Regions from separate parts of the Cellulosimicrobium protaetiae genome, predicted to be linked through region 3. Evidence: riboswitches for the same ligand, from Rfam matches in the RefSeq annotation. Region 3 holds a riboswitch; each other region holds the start of a gene.
What was found. A riboswitch is a leader RNA that binds a small molecule or an ion and turns the genes downstream of it on or off. The one in region 3 is predicted to bind thiamine pyrophosphate.

Region 1 (5,043 bases), 1.2 Mb from region 3:
CGCGGAGCGCGCGGTGGTCGAGCCCGCCTGAGAGGTCGTCGCCCGGCCGCGTCGCCCGGCCGCATCGACCGCCGGGGCGGCCGCCTCATGCGGTGAGGGCGCCCAGGCCCGTGACCCATCCCGCGACGACGCCGACGGTGACCACCGCGGTGGCGAGCGCCAGGACCGCGAGCGCGGCGACGACGTCGGGCACGCCGAGCGGGACGGGACGCGACGTGGTGCGCGGACCGGACCCGAGGCCGCGCGACTCGAGCGCGACCGTCAGCCGCTCGGACCGGCGCACCGCCCCGACGAGCAGCGCGAACGCGGCCGCGCCGAGCGCACGCGGGGAGCGGGGGAGCGGGCCGGGGCGGCGCCGCGGGTCGCGCACCGCCTGGGCGCAGCGGATCGTGTGCCACGCGTCGGGGAGCTCGACGAGCAGCCGGTGTGCCGCGAGCACGGCGAAGGTCCACGTCGCGGGCAGGCGGGCGTGCTGGTGCAGGCTCGTCATGAGGCGCACGGGGTCGGTGGTGAGGACGAGCGTGAGCGAGAGCGTGCCGACGAAGAGCGTGCGCAGCGCGAGCGCGATGCCGATCGTCAGACCGTCGGCACCCACGGTGAACGGCCCCAGAGACACCGGGTCGCCCCCGGGCCGGGTCACGACGTTGACGACGAGCAGGCTCGTCGCGAAGACCACGAACGGGACGTGGGCGAGCACGAGCGTCCGGGCGGGGACGCGGCCGAGCACCAGGAGCGCGGTGACGGTGAGCACCCAGCCGATCGCGGGGGTCACCGGGTCGGTGACGAGCAGCACGGCCGTCGACAGGACGAGCACGGTCGCGAGCTTGACCGTGGGGTTCCACCGCTCGAGGAGGGTCGGGTGCGGGGCGGTCACGGGGCGACCTCGGCCAGGTCGGCGGCGGGCCGGTCCATGACGTCGGGTCCACCGTGGACCGCGTCGAGCGCGCGCACGAGCGCGCCCGGGTCGACGCCGTGATGGCGACCCACGCGAGCCCACCACTCGAGCAGCGGCGGGCGGCGCAGGCCGGCGACCGCGCACTGCGTGTCGTCCCCGAGCACCTCCGAGGGAGCTTCGAGGGCGACGAGCCGCCCGTCCACCACGACGGCGACCCGGTCGGCGAGCGCCGCGACGAGGGAGAGGTCGTGCGAGACGACGACGACCGCGCCGCCCGCGTCGGCGCGCGCTCGCAGGGCCCGGCCGGCGGCGGCGGCCTGGGCGCGGTCGAGCCCGAACGTGGGCTCGTCGGCGAGGAGGACGGGCGGGTCGAGCACGGTGGCCGTGGCCAGGGACAGGCGGCGCTGCTCGCCGCCGGAGAGGCGGTACGGGTTCGCGTCGGCGAGGTGCGTGAGGCCGAAGGCGTCGAGCGTCCGCGCGACGCGACCGTCGACGTCGTCGAGGCGTGCGAGCCGTGCGGACCAGGCGACCTCGTCGCGCACGGTGCGCGCGAGGAGCTGGTGCTCGGGGTCCTGGAACACCATCGCGACCGGGGCGCCGGTCGCCGTCGTGACCTCGCCCGCGGTGCGCTCGAGCCCGGCCAGACCGCGCAGGAGCGTCGACTTCCCGCCGCCGTTCGGCCCGACGACGGCGAGCACCTCGCCCGCACGGACGTCGAGGTCGACGTCGCGCACGACGGGTGCGTCGGCGCGACGCCTGCGTCCCAGGTGCATCCCGCCGCGGTGGACGTGCAGGCCGCGTGCCCGGAGCGCGACCGGGCGCGACGTGCCGGTCGACGTGCCGGTCGACGTGCCGGTCGACGTGCCGGTCGACGTGCCGACCGACGTCTCGGCGGGTGGGCGGGTCGCGGATCTCTGCAGGGCGGTGGGGGACCGGACGAGGCCGACGAGCCACTCGTCGGTCTCCGAGGAGCCGAGCGGTCCCGGGGCACCCGCCTGCTCCAGCCGGACGTCGAGCGGCAGCCAGCACCCCAGGTCGGCGAGGTCGCGGGCGTGCTCACGCAGGACCCGGTCCGTGGGACCGTGCGCGACGACGCGTCCGTCGCGCCCCAGCACCAGCGTCGCCTCCGGCAGCGCTCCGAGGTCGTCGAGCCGGTGCTCGACGAGCACCACGGAGCGGTGCGGGGGCGAGACGGGGGCCCCGTCGCGGTCGCCGTCGGGGCCGGGACCGGGACCGCGGGCGAGCCCTGCCACGAGCGTCCCGACGTCGTGGGCGGACGCGGGGTCGAGGAGCGCGGTGGGCTCGTCGAGCACGACGAGCTCCGGGTCGGCGACGAGAGCGGCGGCGAGCGCCACGCGTTGCGCCTCGCCGCCGGACAGCGTGTGGGTCGCCCGGTCGTGCAGGTGCGCGGCGCCGACGGCGGCGAGCGCCACGTCCGCCCGCGCGTCCATGGTGCGCGGGTCGGCACCCCGGTTCTCGAGCGCGAACCGCAGCTCCTCGTCCACGCGGGCCAGGCAGAGCTGGTCGCCGGGGCGTTGCTGGACCAGCCCGACGCGTGCGGCGAGCACGGGCGGCGGCACCTCGCGCGGGTCGTCGCCGGCCACGCGGAGCGTGCCTGACACGGTGCCCGGCAGGGTGTGCGGGACGACGCCGACGAGGGCCCGCAGCAACGTCGACTTCCCGCACCCGGACGGGCCGAGGACGAGCAGGCTCGTGCCCGCGGGGACGTGGACGCGGACGTCGTCGAGCACGCGGGCCCCGTGGTGCCCGACGGTGACGGTCAGGGCGGCGGCCGTGACGGCGTCGGGCACGGGCGAGCTCGGCTCAGGCACGGCGGGCCGCGCCGATCGCGAAGGCGTCGAGCGCCCCGGTGCGGGCGAGCGCGTCGCCGAGGAGGCGGGCCGCGAGGCCGCACAGCACGACGCACGAGACGACCTGGATCCCGAGCCGGAGCATCGCGTAGTCCTGACCGAGCCAACCGAACCGGACGGCGTTGAACGCGAACGTGACCAGCGCCGCGCTCACGCCGGACGCGACGAACACCCACCAGCCGTAGCGCCGGTACCGCGTGAGCGCGAACGGCAGCTCGGCGCCGACGCCCTGGACCAGGCCGACGAGGAGCAGGAGCGGCCCGGCGGGGGACGCGAGGAAGACGACCTCGACGAGCGCGGCCAGGGTCTCGGTGAGGATGCCGACACCGGGCTTGCGGACGATGTACGTCGCGAGCGGGCCGACGACGATCCACGCGCCGGCGAGCACGTTCGACGCGAGGTCGGCGAGCGGTCCCATGGCGAGCTGGAGGGGGGCCCAGAGCTGGACGAACGCCCAGTAGACGAACCCGAACACGACGCCGAGGACGGCGATCAGCACCGTCTCGTGCAGGGTCAGCCCGCGGCGTCGTGAGGCGCGCGGGGACGTGCCCGCGCCGGGACCGGCGAGGCCGGGGGGCGCGGCAGGTGGCTCGGTGGTGCGGGGTTCCGTCGCCTGCTGCGGGGCGGTGCGGGGCTCGGTCATGCGGGTTCCCTCCGTCAGGGCCCCCGGGTCGACGGGTGCACGACGGCGCGCCCCCGCCTGGCCCCGCGCGGCCGGCCGGGCGCGCAGGGCGCGCTGGCACGAGCGCGCAGGGGACGGTGACGTCGGCCCTGCTCCCTTCGCTGGTACGAACCAGATCAGGTTCCACGGGTCTGCGGGTGGGACGGGTGTCCGGCCTGCACTCTCAGCGCTCGTGCGCTCCCCGGGGGCGTTCGGCCCGACCCTAGGGTCTCCCGCGCGCCAGGACAATCCCGGCGTCTCACCCATCGGGACGGCGTGCGCGGCATGAGAGCGTGTCGCCATGACGAGTGACAACGACCCCCTGGCCGTGGCAGAGCTGGACCGCCTCGCCGACGACGTCCGGACGGCACCGGCGGGAGACACGACGGCGCAGGTCGCCCTGTGGCGGCAGGTCACCCGCCTCGACACCTGGTTCTTCGTCGCGCGCGGCCCCGACGACCGGCCCCACCCGTACGCCGTGGCGGCCGAGCAGGGGCCGATGGTCTGCCTGTACAGCAGCGCGACCCGCGCGCACGAGGCCGCGGTCACGCTGGGTCTCGTCGTCGAGGGCGACCCCGCGTCTCTGCTGGTGGTGCCGATGCCGGCCGCGATCGACTACGTCGCGTCGCTCGGGGAGGCCGGCGTCGTGGCCGTGACGCTCGACTATCCCCGGATCGGGCACTACGTCCCGTTGGCGAACCTGAGCCTGCTCAAGGCGTGGGCCGCGCAGGACGTGCCGTGACGCCACGGGCCCGGCAGGCAGCTCGCCCGGGCGCACCTTGACACGCATTCGAACACCTGTTCGAATGCTGCCGTGCGGTGGGACGGACAGGCGATCGGCGCGGACGACGGCGCGCTCCCGGGGCTGGAGCGCGCCGGCCTCGTGCGCAGCGTGCGCACGCCCGAGTTCGCGGGCATCACGTTCCACGAGGTGACGGCCAAGAGCGCGCTGTCCAAGGTCCCGGCGATGTCGCGCATGCCCTTCCGCTGGACGGTCAACCCGTACCGCGGGTGCAGCCACGCCTGCTCCTACTGCCTCGCGCCCTCGACCCCGGTGCTGCTCGCCGACGGCACGCAGCGCCCGATCGGCGCGCTGCGCGTCGGCGACGAGATCGTGGGCACCGCGCCGCACGGGGCCTATCGTCGCTACGTGCGCACGCGCGTGCTCGACCGCTGGACCACCCGCAAGCGCGCCTATCGCGTGACCCTCGCGGACGGCACGCGCCTCGTCGCGAGCGGCGACCACCGGTTCCTCACCGAGCGGGGCTGGCGGCACGTCGTCGGGGGTCCGGGGCGGCGTGCCCACCTCGCGCTCGGGGACGTCCTCGTCGGCCCGGGCGCCGCGGCGCTCGCGGACGGCGGCGTCGCCCTCGAGGGCCGCGACGTGACCGGCGGCGACGCGCTGCGCGTCGACTCTCTCGAGGCCCTGGACGGGCCGGGGGAGGAGAGCGAGCTCGTCGACATCACGACGGGTACGCGCGACTTCGTCGCCGCGGGGGTCGTCAGTCACAACTGCTTCGCCCGGCCCACGCACCAGTACCTGGACCTCGACGCGGGCGAGGACTTCGACCGCGAGGTCGTGGTGAAGGTCAACGTCGACGAGGTGCTGCGCGCCG
Region 2 (5,043 bases), 610 kb from region 3:
CCGAGGGGTCGGACCAGCGCGACGAACGGCGCGGCGAGGACGCCCAGCACGGGGCCGACGGCGAGCGGGGAGAGCAGCAGCACGCCCGCGATCACCCCGACCGCACCGAGGCCGAGGAGCGGCGCCCCGCCGCTCCCGACCGCCGCGGCGCCCACCACGAGACCGGTGCCTGCGAGCAGGATCAGCGTCCCCGCGGCGACCCGGGCCACGCCGGGGCCGGCGGGCCGCACGACGTCGGCCCGCATGGCCTCCACAGGCCGCACGAGCGCAGCGTGCCGCGCGGGCAGGGCCGCCGCGACGACGGACACCACGACCCCGACGACGAGGGGGACCACGATCCCGGCGGTCGTCACGGGCAGCGACCCGGCGAGCTCCATGCCGACCGCGCCCAGCCCGGCCCGCGCGAGCTCGGCGAGCCCGAACCCGGCCGCGACGCCCAGCACCGCGCCGACGACCCCCACGACCGCGGCCTGTCCCAGGACCGAGGCGAACACCTGGGCCGGTGACACCCCGACGGCCCGCAGGAGCGCGAGCTCGCGCGTGCGGCGGCGCACGTGCATCGCGAACGTGTTGGTGATGATGAACGTGCCGACGAACAGCGCGAGCGCGGCGAACACGAGCAGGAACGTCGAGACGAAGCCGAGCTGGTCGGCGATGGCGGTGCTCGTCTCGTCGCGCAGGTCGGCCCCCGTCACGGCCTCCGCACCGTCGGGGAGCGACGTCGCGACGGCGTCGCGCAGCTCCTCCGGCGAGACGCCGTCGGCCGCGTACAGGGCGACCGACGGCACCAGGCCGTCCGGAGCGTACGTCGCGGCGGCCGTCCCGGCGTCGAGCAGGACGATCGTCGCGCCCGCCATCGGCGCGGACAGCGAGAGCTCGCCGACGACGCGCACGGGCCGCACCTCGTCGCCGAGCACGACGTCGGTCGTGTCGCCCACCGCGAGCCCGGACGCCTCGAGCGTCGCGGACTCGAGCGCGACCTCGTCGCCGTCCTCCGGCGCACGGCCGTCCACGACGCGCGGCCCGGGGTCGCGCGGGTCGTAGCCGACCGCCATGCTCGGCGCCTGCGTGCTGAGCACCGCGGTGCCGTCGGCGCCCACGAGGACGGCGGGGCCGCTCACCTCGGCGAGCGCGAGGCCGACGTCGTCGCGCGCGTCGAGCGTGCCGGCCAGGTCCGCCGGGACGAGGCTGCGGGCCCCGCCGAGCTGCGCGGACGAGGACTCGAGCGCGGACCCGGCGGCGGCGGCGCCGCGCACGTACGCGTCGGCCTGGATCGACGACGCGACGATGCCGTCGAACGTCGACTCCAGCATGGCGCGCAGCGCGAACGTGCCGGTGACGAACGCGACGCCGATCGTCACCGCGAGCACGGACAGCACGAGCTGCGCGCCGTGCGCGCGCACGCCGCGCAGCGCGATCCGGCCCATCATCGGACGCCCGCCGGTTCGTGCGCCGGGTCGGCGGGGTGCGCGCCCGCGGATGCCGCCGGCGTGAGGGCCCCGAGCGTGTCGAGGACGGCCTGCGGGGTCGGGTCGCGCAGCTCGGTCACCAGGCGGCCGTCCGCGAGGAACAGGACGCGGTGCGCGTACGACGCCGCCGTCGGGTCGTGCGTGACCATGGCGACGGACTGGCCGAGGTCGTCCACCGAGGAGCGCAGGAAGCCGAGCACCTCCGCGGCGGCGCGCGAGTCGAGGTTGCCCGTCGGCTCGTCCGCGAACACGACGGCCGGGCGGGACACGAGCGCCCGCGCGCACGCGACGCGCTGCTGCTGCCCGCCCGAGAGCTCCGCCGGGCGGTGCCCGAGGCGCGGGCGCAGCCCCACGGCGTCGACCACGCGGTCGAACCACTCGCGGTCCACGGGCCGGCGCGCGACGGCGAGCGGGAGCACGATGTTCTCCTCCGCCGTGAGCGTCGGGACCAGGTTGAACGACTGGAACACGAACCCGATGCGCGTGCGGCGCAGCCGCGTCAGGCGCCGCTCGCTCATCGCGGAGACCGTCTCGCCGTCGACGACGACGGTCCCCACCGTGGGGGAGTCCAGTCCGGCGAGGCAGTGCATGAGGGTCGACTTTCCCGACCCCGAGGGGCCCATGATCGCGGTCAGACGCCCCCGCTCGAGGTCGACGTCCACGCCGTCGAGCGCGCGGACCGTCGCCTCGCCGCGCCCGTAGGTCTTGACGAGGCCGCGCGCGGTGGCGATCACGGGACGCTCCGGCGTGGTTCCGGAGGCTCCTGCGGCCCCCGTGGCGTGCTCTGCGGACGCGGCGACGGTCGTCGTCGCACCCGTCGTCCCAGGTCTGCTGCTCATCGGTCCTTCCCCTCCTGCGGTCGTCGGCCGGGGCTCCCGGTCCGGTCGTCACGACCCTCCCGCGGGGGCGTACCCCCGGGCATCGGGGACCGGCCCGGACCCTTCCCTGGTCGCCGCAGGGCCGCTCTCAGGGTTCTCTCAGGGGGATTCCCGAGGGGCGGCCCGGTGTAGGCTCGACGTGAACGACAGGGGAGCTCCTGGAGGAGCTGAGAGTGCGGACCACCGCAGACCCTCGAACCTGACCCGGTTAGCACCGGTGGAGGAAGTCGGGAATCTCGATCACCTGCTCGTGCGGTCGTCCGCGCTCGTCGCAGCGTCGGTCGCGCGGGCCGGTGGACCCCTCCTGAACGTCCTGGGAGGACACATGCAACGCACGACCGCCCGCACCCGCCGGGCCCGGTCCCTCGTCACCGGCGCGGGGACGACCCTCGCCCTCCTCGCGCTCGCCGCGTGCAGCGGCGGCGACGACGCGACGTCAGGCTCGGGGGGCGACGACGCGTCGGGCACCGGCGACACCGTCACCCTCGTGACGCACGACTCCTTCGCCGTGAGCGACGAGGTCCTCGCGGCGTTCGAGGAGGAGAGCGGGCTCACCGTCGAGCAGGTCGCGCCCGGCGACGGCGGCGCGCTCGTCAACCAGCTGATCCTCACGAAGGACTCGCCGCTGGGCGACGTCGTGTTCGGGATCGACAACACGTTCGCGTCCCGCGCGATCGACGAGGGCGTGCTCGCGCCCTACGTGCCGGAGGGCCTGTCCGACTCGGCGGCCTCGTACGCCGTCGGCGACGGCGACGAGCTCACGGCGGTCGACCTCGGCGACGTCTGCGTCAACGTCGACCACGCGTGGTTCGCCGACGCCGGGATCCCGGAGCCCGTCTCGCTCGAGGACCTCGCGAAGCCGGAGTACGAGGACCTCCTCGTCGTGACCAACCCCGCGACCTCGTCGCCGGGTCTCGCGTTCCTCCTCGCGACCGTCGGGGCGTTCGGCGAGGACGGCTGGGAGGACTACTGGGCCGACCTGCGCGCCAACGGCGTGAAGGTCGTCGACGGCTGGTCTGACGCCTACTACGTCGACTTCTCCGGCTCCGAGGGCGCGGGGCCGCGCCCGCTCGTGCTGTCGTACTCGACGTCGCCCGCGTTCACGCTCACCGAGGACGGCTCCGCGTCCACGACCGGGGCTCTGCTCGACACGTGCTTCCGCCAGGTCGAGTACGCGGGCGTGCTCGCGAACGCGAAGAACCCCGAGGGCGCGCAGCAGCTCGTCGACTTCCTCGTGAGCGAGGCGTTCCAGGCCGACGTGCCCGGCCAGATGTACATGTACCCCGCCGACGACTCCGTCGCGCTCCCCGACGGCTGGGCCGAGTTCGCGCCGCTCGCCGACGAGCCCTTCGAGGTCGCGCCCGCCGACATCTCGGCGCACCGCGACGAGTGGATCAAGGCATGGACGGCGACGGTCGTCGACTGACGCCCGGTCCACGCGTGACCACGGTTCTACCTCGCGAGATAGAACCGTGGTCACGCGAGGTAGAGCCCTGGTCCCGCGAGGTAGAACCGTGGTCGGCCGAGGGAGAACCGTGGTGAGGGCGCGGGCACCCTGGCGGGGTCGCCTCGGGCGCGGGGCGGCCTGGGGGCTGGCGGCGGCGGTGCCGCTGGTGTTCCTCGGGGTGTTCTTCGCGTGGCCGGTGGTCACGCTCGTGGCGCGCGGGTTCGTCGGGGACGACGGCGGCCTGGACCTGTCCGGGTTCGCGGAGGTCTTCTCCCAGCCGCGGACGTGGCGCATCCTCGGGCTCACGCTGTGGCAGGCCGTGCTCGGCACGGCGTTCTCCGTGCTGCTCGGCGTGCCCGGTGCGTACGTGCTGTACCGGTGCCGGTTCCCCGGGCGGCGGGTCGTGCGCGCGCTCGTCACGGTGCCGTTCGTGCTCCCGACCGTCGTCGTCGGCGTCGCCTTCCGGTCGCTGCTCGTGCAGGGCGGCCCGCTCGGGTTCCTGAGGCTCGACGAGACGTTCGCGGCGATCGTCGTCGCGCTCGTGTTCTTCAACTACTCCGTGGTGGTGCGTACGGTCGGCGGGCTGTGGGAGCACCTCGACCCCCGCGCCGAGCAGGCCGCGCGGGCGCTGGGCGCGACGCCGTGGCGCGCGTTCCGCACCGTCACGCTCCCCGCGCTGACGCCGGCGATAGCGAGCGCCGCGTCGATCGTCTTCCTCTTCTGCGCGACGGCGTTCGGCGTCGTCCTCGTCCTGGGCGGCATCCGCTACGGGACGATCGAGACGGAGATCTGGATCCAGACCACCCAGTTCCTCGACCTGCGCACCGCCGCCGTGCTGTCGGTGGTCCAGCTCGTCGTCGTGGCCGCGGCCCTCATGGTCGCGAACCGCACGCGGGCCAAGCGCGAGCGCGCGCTGAACCTCTCGTCGTCGGCCTCGTCGGCCCACCCGCTGCGCCTGTGGCGCGACGGCCGCCCGACCGGCGACCTCGCGCCCGCTGCGCTCACCGCGGTCGTGGTCGTCGTGCTCGTCGGGCTCCCGCTCGGCACGCTCGTCGTGCGGTCGTTCCGCGTCCCGGGCGGCGGCTGGGGGCTCGACAACTACGCGAACCTCGGCACGACGGGAGGGCGCAACGCGCTGTCCGTCACCGTGTGGGAGGCGGCGGGCAACTCGCTACGGACGGCGGCGCTCGCGACCGTGCTCGCCGTCGTGATCGGCGGCCTCGTCGCGCTCGTCGTGTCCCGGCGCCCG
Region 3 (5,043 bases):
GCCGACAACCTCGCGCTCGAGCTGCACAGCGAGAAGCCGGTCGAGTACCGCCACAAGAGCGTCGGCACGGTCGCGTCCCTCGGCCTGTACAAGGGCGTCGCGGAGCTGTTCGGCGTGTTCAAGCTGCGCGGTGTGCTCGCGTGGCTCATGCACCGCAGCTACCACGTCCTGGCGATGCCGACCGGCAACCGCAAGATCCGCATCTTCATCGGCTGGATCGGTCAGTTCCTCATGGGTCGCGAGCTCGTCTCGCTCGGTTCGCTGCACGACCCGCGCGCGGAGTTCCGCGCCGCGTCGGTCCCGCCCAAGAAGGACGGCGAACCGGTGAAGCAGACCGCGCAGGGCTCCGCTGCGGCGGCCGAGGCGGGGGACTCCGCCGCCACCGCCGAGAAGGTCCCGGCCAAGGCGTCCTGACCGCCCTCCGGGGAACCGTGCCCGACGACGAGGGGCGAGCCGCGCGTGCGGCTCGCCCCTCGTCGCGTCCCGAGCGTTCCCCGGGCGCGTCTCGCGCACGTCCGTCGCGGGCGCGACCGGGCCCGGCGCGTCCCGCGGTCGCGGTAGATTCGGGCCGCGCCCCCATGGCCCAACTGGCAGAGGCGGCCGGCTTAAACCCGGCGTGTTCCGGGTTCGAGTCCCGGTGGGGGCACCGACGCTACGAGAGGCCCGTCGGGCCCTCGGGCTCCGGTGGCGGCGCGGCCTCCTGACCGAGGACCACGACCGTGCCGTCCGGGTCCTGCACGCGCGCGACGCGCTCGCCCCACGGCTGGTCCGTCGGCGGCTGCAGCACCGGCACGCCGGCGGCGGCGAGGTGCTCGACGGCCCGGTCGCAGTCGTCCACGTACACCCACAGCGCGGTGCGCGCGACGCCGTCCGGCATCGTGCCGTCGTCGAGCCCGATCCCGAGGGGCGAGCCACCGACGTGCACGCTCACGTACACGGGCGGTCCGTCCTCGGGGAACACGTACTCGACCGTCCCGCGCAGCAGGTCGCGGTAGAAGACGAGCGACCGCTCCACGTCGGCCACGGAGAGGATCGGGAAGAGGCTGCGGAACATCGGCCTGGCTCCTCGGTGCGCGACGGCTGGGTGTGCTCCCCATCGTGCGCCTCCGACGCCGAGCGCGCGTCCCGGAGGTGGCTCACCCACCGGGCTCACGTGCGGGACGGGCTCCCGGTCGCAGACCCGCGGGGGAGCGGACCGCGACGAGGGCGTCCCGTGCGCTCAGCGGGCCAGCAGCTCGTCGGTCGTCGTGCCGGGCACGGCGAGCGTGACGCGCGTGCCCCACGGGTCGTGCACGACGACGGAGCGGCCGTCGTCGGCGTGCTGCAGGCCGCGGGCCTTCAGGCGGGCGACGAGCGCGTCGAGGTCGTCGCGTCCGGGGACGGTGACCGCGACGTCGCCGAGCCCGAGGCTCGCGGCGCGCGGGCCCGCGCCGGCGCTGTTCCAGACGTTCATCGCGACGTGGTGGTGGTACCCGCCCGCGGACGCGAACAGGGCGCCGCTGTACTCGGTGACCGTGGCCTCGAAGCCGACGGCGTCGACGTAGAAGTCGCGCGCGGTCGCGATGTCGCCCACCTGGAGGTGCACGTGCCCGACGCGCCCGGCGAGCGCGGGCCCGGCGTCGACCGCGTCCTGGGAGAGGTGCGCGCGCAGGTACGCGTTCGGGTCCAGGAACTCGGTCGCCATGAGGATCTGGCCCCGCTCGCGCACCCATGTCTCGCGCGGGCGGTCGGTGTACAGCTCGACCCCGTTGCCCTCGGGGTCGGTGAAGTAGAACGCCTCGCTGACGAGGTGGTCGCTCGACCCGACGAACGACCCGCGGCGGTCCTGCGCGGCGCGGTAGACGGTCGCGGCGAGGCTCGCCGCGTCGCCGAACAGGAACGCGGTGTGGAACAGGCCGGCCTGGCGCGGGTCGACGGCGGGCAGGCCGGGCGTGTGGACGAGGCGCAGCATGGGCGTCGTGCCGCGTCCGAGCACACGGTGCACCTCGGCGCCGCGCGAGCGCTCCTCGAGCGGGGCGAGCGCGAACGCGCCGGTGTAGTAGGACGTCATCTGCTCGAGGTCGCCGGCCCGCAGCGTGACGGCGTCCATGCTCGTGGACGGGGACAGGAGGCGGTCGGTCGGCGCGCCCGGGGTGCTCGTGGTCATGTCTGCTCCAACTTGTTGTCGCTACAACTATATTCCCACATCCCGTGCCCGGCATCCGCACCCCGGGCTTCCTTGCTAGGGTCGCCCACGAACCACGCGGGGTGTCCCGTCCGGCGTCGCCGGACCGAGGGACTGAGACGAGCGGTGCGGCCGCTCGGACCCGTCGAACCTGATCTCGCTAGCACGAGCGGAGGAACGTGGGCATGACGACGCCTGCTGCCATCACCACCCCTGTCCTGACGGACCCGACCGTCCTCGTCGCCGACGACGAACCCGGCTTCACCGCCGGTCTCGGACGCCGGTACGCGCACCTCTTCGACGAGTTCTACGACCACCCGTTCCTCGCGGGGCTCCGCGACGGGTCCGTCGCTCCCGCGTCGGTGCGGCACTACGTGGGCCAGGACCACCGGTACCTCACCGCGTACCTGCGCTGCTACGGCCTGGGCATGACGCTGGCCCCCGACCGCGCGTGGGCCGGCTGGTTCCACGACAAGGCCGGCTTCCTGCTCGACGACGAGTCCCACGCCCACCACGCGATGTGCGACTTCCTCGAAGTGACGTACGAGGAGGCGCAGACGAACCGCCTCGCCCCGAGCGCGCAGGCGTACGTCGACCACATGCTCGCCGCGGGCCGGGACTCCCTCGGCGTGCTCCTCGCCGCGCTCCTGCCGTGCCCGTGGACGTACATCTGGTCGGCGCGCCGGTTCTGGCTCGCCGAGCGGGAGACGACGCCCGGCGGCATCGCGGACGACCACCCCCTCGCGGGCTGGTGGGAGTTCTACGCCGCCGAGCGCACCGAGGGCGTCCTGGACGACCTCCGGTCTCGCCTCGACGCGCTCGCCGCCGACGCGGGCGAGGCGGAGCGCGCCCGCATGGAGCGCGCGTTCGAGCTGAGCTGCCGGCACGAGATCCGGTTCTGGCAGATGGCGTGGTCGCTCGAGCAGTGGTGACGCCCCTCCCGGGGCCGTGAGCGCCCGACGTCGGGCCTTACGCCAGGAGCAGATCCCTGCCTGGGTGCCTCGGCACCCGGGCGGGGCGCGGGTAGCGTGACCGCATGGACCCGACGAGCGCAGTGCCGAGCGGAGCGCCGAACGCACTGCCGCGCGGAGCGACGGCGAGCCACCGGCCCCGAGGGGGCGGGCGGCCGGAGCCGCTCCTGCGCCACGTCATCGGCGGGATCCTCCGCCGGGCGCGGCTCGCGCAGGGTCGCACGCTCGTCGACGTCGCCGCTGCGGCGCGCGTGTCGACCGCCTACCTCTCCGAGGTGGAACGTGGCCGCAAGGAGGCGTCCTCCGAGGTGCTGGCCGCCGTGTGCGGCGCCCTCGGCCTGCGCCTCGTGGACCTCGTCGCCCGCACGGGGGAGGAGCTGCGACCCGTCGCACCCGTGCGCGTGCTCTCCTCCGTCCGGGAGCGCGGCGCGCTCTCGGCGCCGCGGCACCCCGCGCCCGCGGGCGAGCCCGTGCGCGACCTCCCGGTCGCGCGGGCCAGGATCACGTCGTCCGCACCGGCGGCACGCACCACCACCGACGTCCTGCTCCTCGCGGCCTGAACGCAGACCGCCCGAGCGTCGCGGGGCCGGCGGGGACGGCGGGCGACCGGGAGACACCGCGTGTCGCGCCCCGGTGCGGCGAGGTGGGCGCCGCTACCGTCGAGGCATGACGGAGCCGCAGACCGCGCACGGCACGGCGGAGCAGACCGCCCCGGCGCTCCAGGAGCTCGTCGACGACGCCGCGTTCCTCTCGCACGAGCACCAGCTCCACCTCGCCGACCTCCACGGCGACGACGCGTGGGGCGCCGAGATGTCGACCGGCACGTTCACGTTCACCGCACCCGGCGGGGAGACGGCGACGTGCCGGCTCCAGTTCCTCGGCACCGCCGCTCCCGGGCCCGGGAGCTGGATGTGGGCGTGGCACAACGTCAACGGCTTCCCCGACGACGTGCTGCGCGCCGCGGGACGGACCCGCGAGAGCGGGCTGCGCGAGGCGGGAGAGCCGGAGCTGCCGCTCACGGACGACCTGCCCTACCGCCTCGCGCTCGCGACCAAGGCCGTCACCGGCTCCTGGACCCACTACAGCGCGCCCGTCGGCGGCGGGACGCGCGCCTGGTTCCTCCTGGAGGACGAGAGCCTCGTCCTGCCCGCGCCGAGCGTGCCGCGCGTCGTGCGGGTGCTGAGCGAGGGCCTGCTGTCGGTCACGGTGGTCGACCACCGGCGAGCGGTCGCGTCCTACTCGTCGGCGCGGGGCCTCGAGGCGACGGACGACGGCGGCACGGCCGAGCTCACCCTGCCCGACGGGCACGTGACGGTCCGGTTCGACGAGCACGATCGGATCGCCGGTATCCAGGCGACCGCGCGCCGCGCGCCGGAGCCCGACCCGACCCAGCCCGGCGCCGGCGAACCCGCGGAGGGCACCGTCGTCGTCGTCGAGCCCGGGCTCGAGGCGTCGGGACCGGAGGCGCCGGAACCCGACGACTCCGGACCAGACGACTCGGGAGACGCCCCCTCGGGACCCCACGGACCGGCCGCCACGGCACCGGCGGCCACGGCACCGGCGGCCACGGCACCAGCGGACGAGCCCGCACCGGAGCCGCGCCGGCGGTCGTGGTTCCGGCGCCGCGGGTAGGCGCGCGCCCGCGGCCTGCCCTGACCCCGGCTCAGGCGGCCGCCGCGGCGAGCTTGCGCGACGTGACGATGGCGTCCGCGACGCCGTACTCGACGGCCTGGCGCGCCGTGAGCACGAGGTCGCGGTCGGTGTCCGCGCGCAGGCGCTCGACGGTCTGCCCCGTGTGGCGGGACAGGACCTCCTCGGTCTCGGAGCGGATGCGCAAGATCTCCTCGGCCTGGATCGACAGGTCGGAGATGGTGCCCTCGCCGCCGCCCGAGGGCTGGTGCAGCAGGA
Region 4 (5,043 bases), 1.4 Mb from region 3:
GGACCACGACGGCATCATCGTGCTGCCGCGGCTCGGGTACTCGGCCGAGGACCTGACCCCGGGCCAGGATGCCGTCGCGCTCCTCGGTCTCGGCGACGAGGTGCTCGAGATCAACGTCACGCCCGACCGCGGGTACGCGTTCTCCTACCGCGGCGTCGCGCGCGAGTTCTCGCACTCGACGGGCGCGCGCTTCACCGACCCCGGCCTCCCGGGCTCGCTGCCGACGCCGCCGCCCGCGGCGACCCCTGACGGCTTCCCCGTCGAGGTCGACGACGCGGCGCCGGTCCACGGCGTCGTCGGGTGCGACCGCTTCGTCACGCGCGTCGTGCGGGGGATCGACCCCGCCGCGCAGACCCCCGCCTGGATGCAGCAGCGGCTCACCGCGTCGGGCATGCGGCCGATCTCTCTCGCGGTCGACGTGACGAACTACGTCATGCTCGATCTCGGCCAGCCGCTGCACGCGTACGACCTCGACAAGGTCGCGGCACCGATCGTCGTGCGGCGCGCCGCGCCGGGCGAGCGGCTCGTGACCCTCGACGACGCCGACCGCGGGCTCGACCCCGAGGACCTGCTCATCACGGACAGCCCCGACGGCGCGCGTGCCTCGCGTGTCCTGGGGCTCGCCGGTGTCATGGGTGGCGCCTCCTCGGAGGTCGGCCCGACGACGACGGCCGTGCTCGTCGAGGCCGCGCACTTCGACCCGGTGACGGTCGCGCGCACGTCGCGCCGCCACAAGCTGTCGAGCGAGGCGGCGAAGCGGTTCGAGCGTGGTGTCGACCCGCTGCTGCCCGCGGTCGCGGCCCAGCGCGTCGTCGACCTGCTCGTCGAGCTCGGCGGCGGCACGGCCGACCCCGCGGTGAGCGATCTCGACCGGGTCGCCGCCCCGGCCGCGATCCGACTGCCGGTCGGCGAGGCCGAGCGCCTCGTCGGCGTGCCGTACACGCTCGAGCAGGTCGTGGGCACGCTCGGCGCGATCGGCTGCGCGGTCGAGGCCGACGACGCGGACGCGACGGGCGTGCTCGTCGTCACCCCGCCGTCGTGGCGGCCCGACCTCACGGAGCCCGCCGAGCTCGTGGAGGAGGTCGCGCGCCTCGTCGGCTACGACGAGATCCCGTCGCTCCTGCCTGCTGCTCCCGGTGGGCGCGGGCTCACGCGCGAGCAGCGCGTGCGGCGCTCCGTCGCCCGGGCGCTGGCCGAGGACGGCTTCGTCGAGACCCTGAGCTACCCGTTCGTCGGGGACGCGGAGCTCGACGCGTTGCGCCTGCCCGCGGACGACGAGCGCCGTCGTGCGCTGCGCCTGCTCAACCCGCTCGCCGACGACCGCCCGCTGATGCGCACGGACCTCCTGAGCACGCTGCTGGAGACCACGCGCCGCAACGTCGGCCGCGGGCTCGGCGACGTCGCGCTCTTCGAGGTCGGCCTCGTCACGCACCCGCGTCCGGGCGCGCCCGCCGCGCCCGCGCTGCCGGGCGGCGTGCGTCCGAGCGACGACGAGCTCGCGGCGATCGACGCCGCGCTGCCGTCGCAGCCGCGCCACGTCGCGGGCGTCCTCGTCGGGCGCCGCGTGCGCGCGGGCTGGTGGGGCGTGGGCCGGGCGGCGGACTGGACGGACGCGCTCGGCGCGGCCCGCCTGGTCGCCGAGCGCGTCGGCACCGACGTGCGCGTCGTGGCCGACACCGGGCGCGCCCCGTTCCACCCGGGCCGTTGCGCGCGCCTCGAGCTCGCCGACGGGACCGTCGTCGGGCACGCGGGCGAGCTGCACCCCAAGGTGGTCGAGAACCTCGGCCTGCCCGCTCGCGCGGTCGCGTTCGAGGTCGACCTGTCGGCGCTCGTCGCCGGCTCGTCGGACGAGCCCGTGCAGGCGACGCCCGTCTCGGGCTTCCCTGCGGCCAAGGAGGACCTCGCCTTCGTCGTGGACGCCGACGTGACCGCGCAGTCGCTCCGCGACGCGATCGTCGCCGGCGCGGGAGACCTGGTCGAGGAGGTCGCGCTGTTCGACGTCTTCACCGGCGAGCAGGTCGGGGCGGGGCGCAAGTCGCTGGCGTTCTCGCTGCGGCTGCGCGCCGCGGACCGCACGCTGACCGCGGACGACGTCGCGCGCGTCCGCGAGGGTGCGGTGACCGCCGCGCGCGAGCGCGTCGGCGCGGAGCTGCGGGCGTGAGCGCGAACCTCGGTGTGGGCGCGGCGGGGACCGTCGCGCCCGCGCGGACGGCGCTCGTGACCGGGGCGTCGCGCGGCATCGGCCGCGCGATCGCCGTCGGCCTCGCGGCGGCGGGCCTCGACGTCGCGCTCCTCGCGCGCGACGCGAACCGGCTCGCAGGCGTGGCCGACGAGATCGGTGCGCTCACCGGCGGCGCGGGGCGCGCCGTCGTCGTGACCGCGGACGTCACGGACGCCGCGGCGGTCACGGCCGCCGTCCGGCACGCCGAGGACGACCTCGGGAGCGTCGACCTGCTCGTCAACAACGCGGGTCGTGTCGACGCCGAGGTGCCGCTGTGGGAGGCCGACCCGGACGAGTGGTGGGCGATCGTCGAGACCAACGTGCGCGGGCCGTTCCTGCTCGCGCGCGCGGTGGTGCCGGGGATGCTCGCCCGCGGCGGGGGCCGCGTCGTCGACCTCAACAGCGGCGCGGGCTCGCACGACATGGACGGCGCGAGCGCGTACAACGCGAGCAAGACCGCCCTCCTGCGGCTCGGCGCGAACCTGCACCGGTCCGGCTTCGCGCGCGGCCTGCGCACCTTCGAGGTCTCGCCGGGGGTCGTCCAGACCGACATGACGGCGTCGATGGTCATGCACGAGGGCCGCACCGAGTGGACCCCGGTCGACCGTACGGTCGAGATGGTCGTCGCGATCGCGCGCGGCGAGCTCGACGCCTTCTCGGGCGCGTTCGTGCGCGTCACGCACGACTCGCCCGAGTCGCTGCGCGAGGCCGCCGCGGAGGCGAAGGACCGGGGTGACGTCCTGCCCGGCCCGGACGCGCGGCGCCTGCGCGTCACGCGCTGGGGCGCGGACGACCCGATGCCGGGGGAGCTCCCGCGCCGCTGACCGCGCGCGACACCGCTCCCGCACGCTGCTCCCGCACGCACGCGGCCCCGACGCCGCCCGACCCGCACCGGCGGCGTCGGCGCGTCCGGGCACGTGACGAGCCACTAGCATGGCCACCGACACGGGGTGCCCCACGACCGGGGCTGAGAGGAGACCCGTCGAACCTGCTCTGGCTCGTACCAGCGAAGGGATGTCCGGCGATGACGCTCGCCCTGCCCCAGCACGCTCCTGCCCCCCGGGGCGACCGCCCCCGTCGGCCCTCGCGGCCGCGCGTCCTGTCGATCGCGGGGACCGACCCGACCGGGGGAGCGGGCATCCAGGCCGACCTCAAGTCGTTCGCCGCGCACGGCGCCTACGGGATGGCCGTGACGACCGCGCTCGTCGCGCAGAACACGCACGGGGTGCGGTCCGTGCACGTCCCCGGACCGGCGTTCCTGCGCGAGCAGCTTGACGCAGTGTCCGACGACGTCGAGATCGACGCCGTGAAGATCGGCATGGTCGCCGACGAGGCGAACGCCCGCGAGATCGGGGCCTGGCTCGACGCGCTCGCGACCGCGCGCACCGACTCCGGGCTCCCGCGTCCCTGGGTCGTCCTCGACCCCGTCATGGTCGCCACGTCGGGGCACCGCCTGCTCGACGCGGGCGCCGAGCAGGCCGTGCGCGACCTCGCGGCGCGGGCCGACGTCGTGACGCCGAACCTGCCCGAGCTGGCCGTCCTCGCCGGGCAGGACGTCGCCACGACGTGGGACGACGCGCTGCACCAGGCGACGTCGTACGCGACGACGAGCGACACCGTCGTGCTGCTCAAGGGCGGTCACCTCACCGGCGCGACGTCGCCCGACGCCCTCGTCGCGCCGGGAACGACCCCGGACGCGGCGCCCGTGGTCACGACGTTCGACGCCGCACGCGTGCACACACTCCACACGCACGGGACGGGGTGCTCGCTCTCCGCGGCGCTCGCGGCGCTCCGTCCGCAGCGCGAGGGCTGGGCCGAGGCCGCGCGCGACGCCAAGGCGTGGCTCACGGGTGCCCTGCGCGCCGGCTCCGCGCTACGGGTCGGGACGGGCCGGGGCCCGGTCGACCACCTGCACGCGGTGTCGCCCGTCGCCCCCGGCTGAGCACTCAGCCCTCGGCGCGTGCTCCGGCCCAGGCGGGAAGGACGTCCTCGAGCGCGTCCCGCAGCACGGCGAGCGTGGCGCGGGCGACCGCGAGACGCTCGGCCGGAGCGGCGTCCGACGGGCGCGCCGTGACCTTGGCGCCGACGATCGGGACGGGCCCGGCGGCGGCGAGGAACTCGCGCACCTCGGCCGGCCCGAGCATCGAGTCCTCCGGTCGGGGGAGCGCGGGGTCCGTGCCGTGCGGGGGCACGTGCGCGTCCGACCACGGCTCGCCCCACCGGCCCGGCGTCCCGCTCGCCCCCGAGAGCATCGCGCTCGCGAGGAGACCGGACGCCGCCGCTGCGCGCGCGTGCTCGACGGGCGTCGCGGCGCTGCGTCCCTCGATCGCGGACCGGCCCCAGTTGAGCCCGACGTGCAGGGGGTGGCCCGTGTCCCGGGCCGCACGCGCGACCGCCGCGATCTCGTCGTCGAGCGGCAGGAACCCCTTCTCCGCGACGCCCCACGGGCGCGGCGCGTCGCAGTGCTCCACGACGAGCGGGAGCCCCGCGGGCGCGACGGCGGCGAGCTCGGTGAGGCTGCGCGCGAGCGCGGCACCGGAACCCCGCCCGGGACCGGGCGCCGACTGGAGCTCGACGGCGACGACGCGCCGGCGGCCCTCGGACTCGGCCAGCCGCGCCACGGCGTCGAGGACCCGGCCGACGCCGTCGACCGCGGCGCGGCGGCCCGCCTCGTCGTCGGACGCGAGCCCGTACGCCCGGTCCGTCGTGGCGCGGCGCGCGGTCGCGGCGACCGTGGTGGGGACCAGCGACCAGTGCCCGGGGAGCCCCGCGGCCACGGTGGCGAGCGCGCCCGCGTCGTCGGGGTCGACGGGGTGCTCCAG

Region 1: it holds a riboswitch for thiamine pyrophosphate, as region 3 does, so the genes downstream of both, FIC82_RS12385 (ECF transporter S component) here and FIC82_RS07135 (TenA family protein) in region 3, are expected to answer to the same signal.
Region 2: it holds a riboswitch for thiamine pyrophosphate, as region 3 does, so the genes downstream of both, FIC82_RS04575 (thiamine ABC transporter substrate-binding protein) here and FIC82_RS07135 (TenA family protein) in region 3, are expected to answer to the same signal.
Region 4: it holds a riboswitch for thiamine pyrophosphate, as region 3 does, so the genes downstream of both, thiD (bifunctional hydroxymethylpyrimidine kinase/phosphomethylpyrimidine kinase) here and FIC82_RS07135 (TenA family protein) in region 3, are expected to answer to the same signal.

What each region holds. Positions count from the first base shown of each region.
Region 1 covers NZ_CP052757.1:2,911,337-2,916,379, reverse strand. Annotated here, with positions in the region: gene FIC82_RS12400 (M23 family metallopeptidase) at 1-31, shown strand, start outside; gene FIC82_RS12395 (energy-coupling factor transporter transmembrane component T family protein) at 86-874, opposite strand; gene FIC82_RS12390 (ABC transporter ATP-binding protein) at 871-2,727, opposite strand; gene FIC82_RS12385 (ECF transporter S component) at 2,720-3,409, opposite strand; TPP riboswitch at 3,523-3,642, opposite strand; gene FIC82_RS12380 (hypothetical protein) at 3,729-4,169, shown strand; gene FIC82_RS12375 (Rv2578c family radical SAM protein) at 4,242-5,043, shown strand, end outside.
Region 2 covers NZ_CP052757.1:1,067,005-1,072,047, forward strand. Annotated here, with positions in the region: gene FIC82_RS04565 (ABC transporter permease) at 1-1,430, opposite strand, end outside; gene FIC82_RS04570 (ABC transporter ATP-binding protein) at 1,427-2,308, opposite strand; TPP riboswitch at 2,486-2,590, shown strand; gene FIC82_RS04575 (thiamine ABC transporter substrate-binding protein) at 2,673-3,773, shown strand; gene FIC82_RS04580 (ABC transporter permease) at 3,883-5,043, shown strand, end outside.
Region 3 covers NZ_CP052757.1:1,681,342-1,686,384, forward strand. Annotated here, with positions in the region: gene FIC82_RS07115 (NAD(P)/FAD-dependent oxidoreductase) at 1-414, shown strand, start outside; tRNA gene FIC82_RS07120 (tRNA-Leu) at 573-646, shown strand; gene FIC82_RS07125 (VOC family protein) at 653-1,054, opposite strand; gene FIC82_RS07130 (VOC family protein) at 1,220-2,146, opposite strand; TPP riboswitch at 2,234-2,359, shown strand; gene FIC82_RS07135 (TenA family protein) at 2,350-3,096, shown strand; gene FIC82_RS21330 (helix-turn-helix domain-containing protein) at 3,201-3,695, shown strand; gene FIC82_RS07145 (DUF6882 domain-containing protein) at 3,802-4,767, shown strand; gene FIC82_RS07150 (ClpP family protease) at 4,799-5,043, opposite strand, start outside.
Region 4 covers NZ_CP052757.1:3,073,938-3,078,980, reverse strand. Annotated here, with positions in the region: gene pheT (phenylalanine--tRNA ligase subunit beta) at 1-2,161, shown strand, start outside; gene FIC82_RS13160 (SDR family oxidoreductase) at 2,158-3,045, shown strand; TPP riboswitch at 3,158-3,253, shown strand; gene thiD (bifunctional hydroxymethylpyrimidine kinase/phosphomethylpyrimidine kinase) at 3,246-4,163, shown strand; gene FIC82_RS13150 (DUF4862 family protein) at 4,168-5,043, opposite strand, start outside.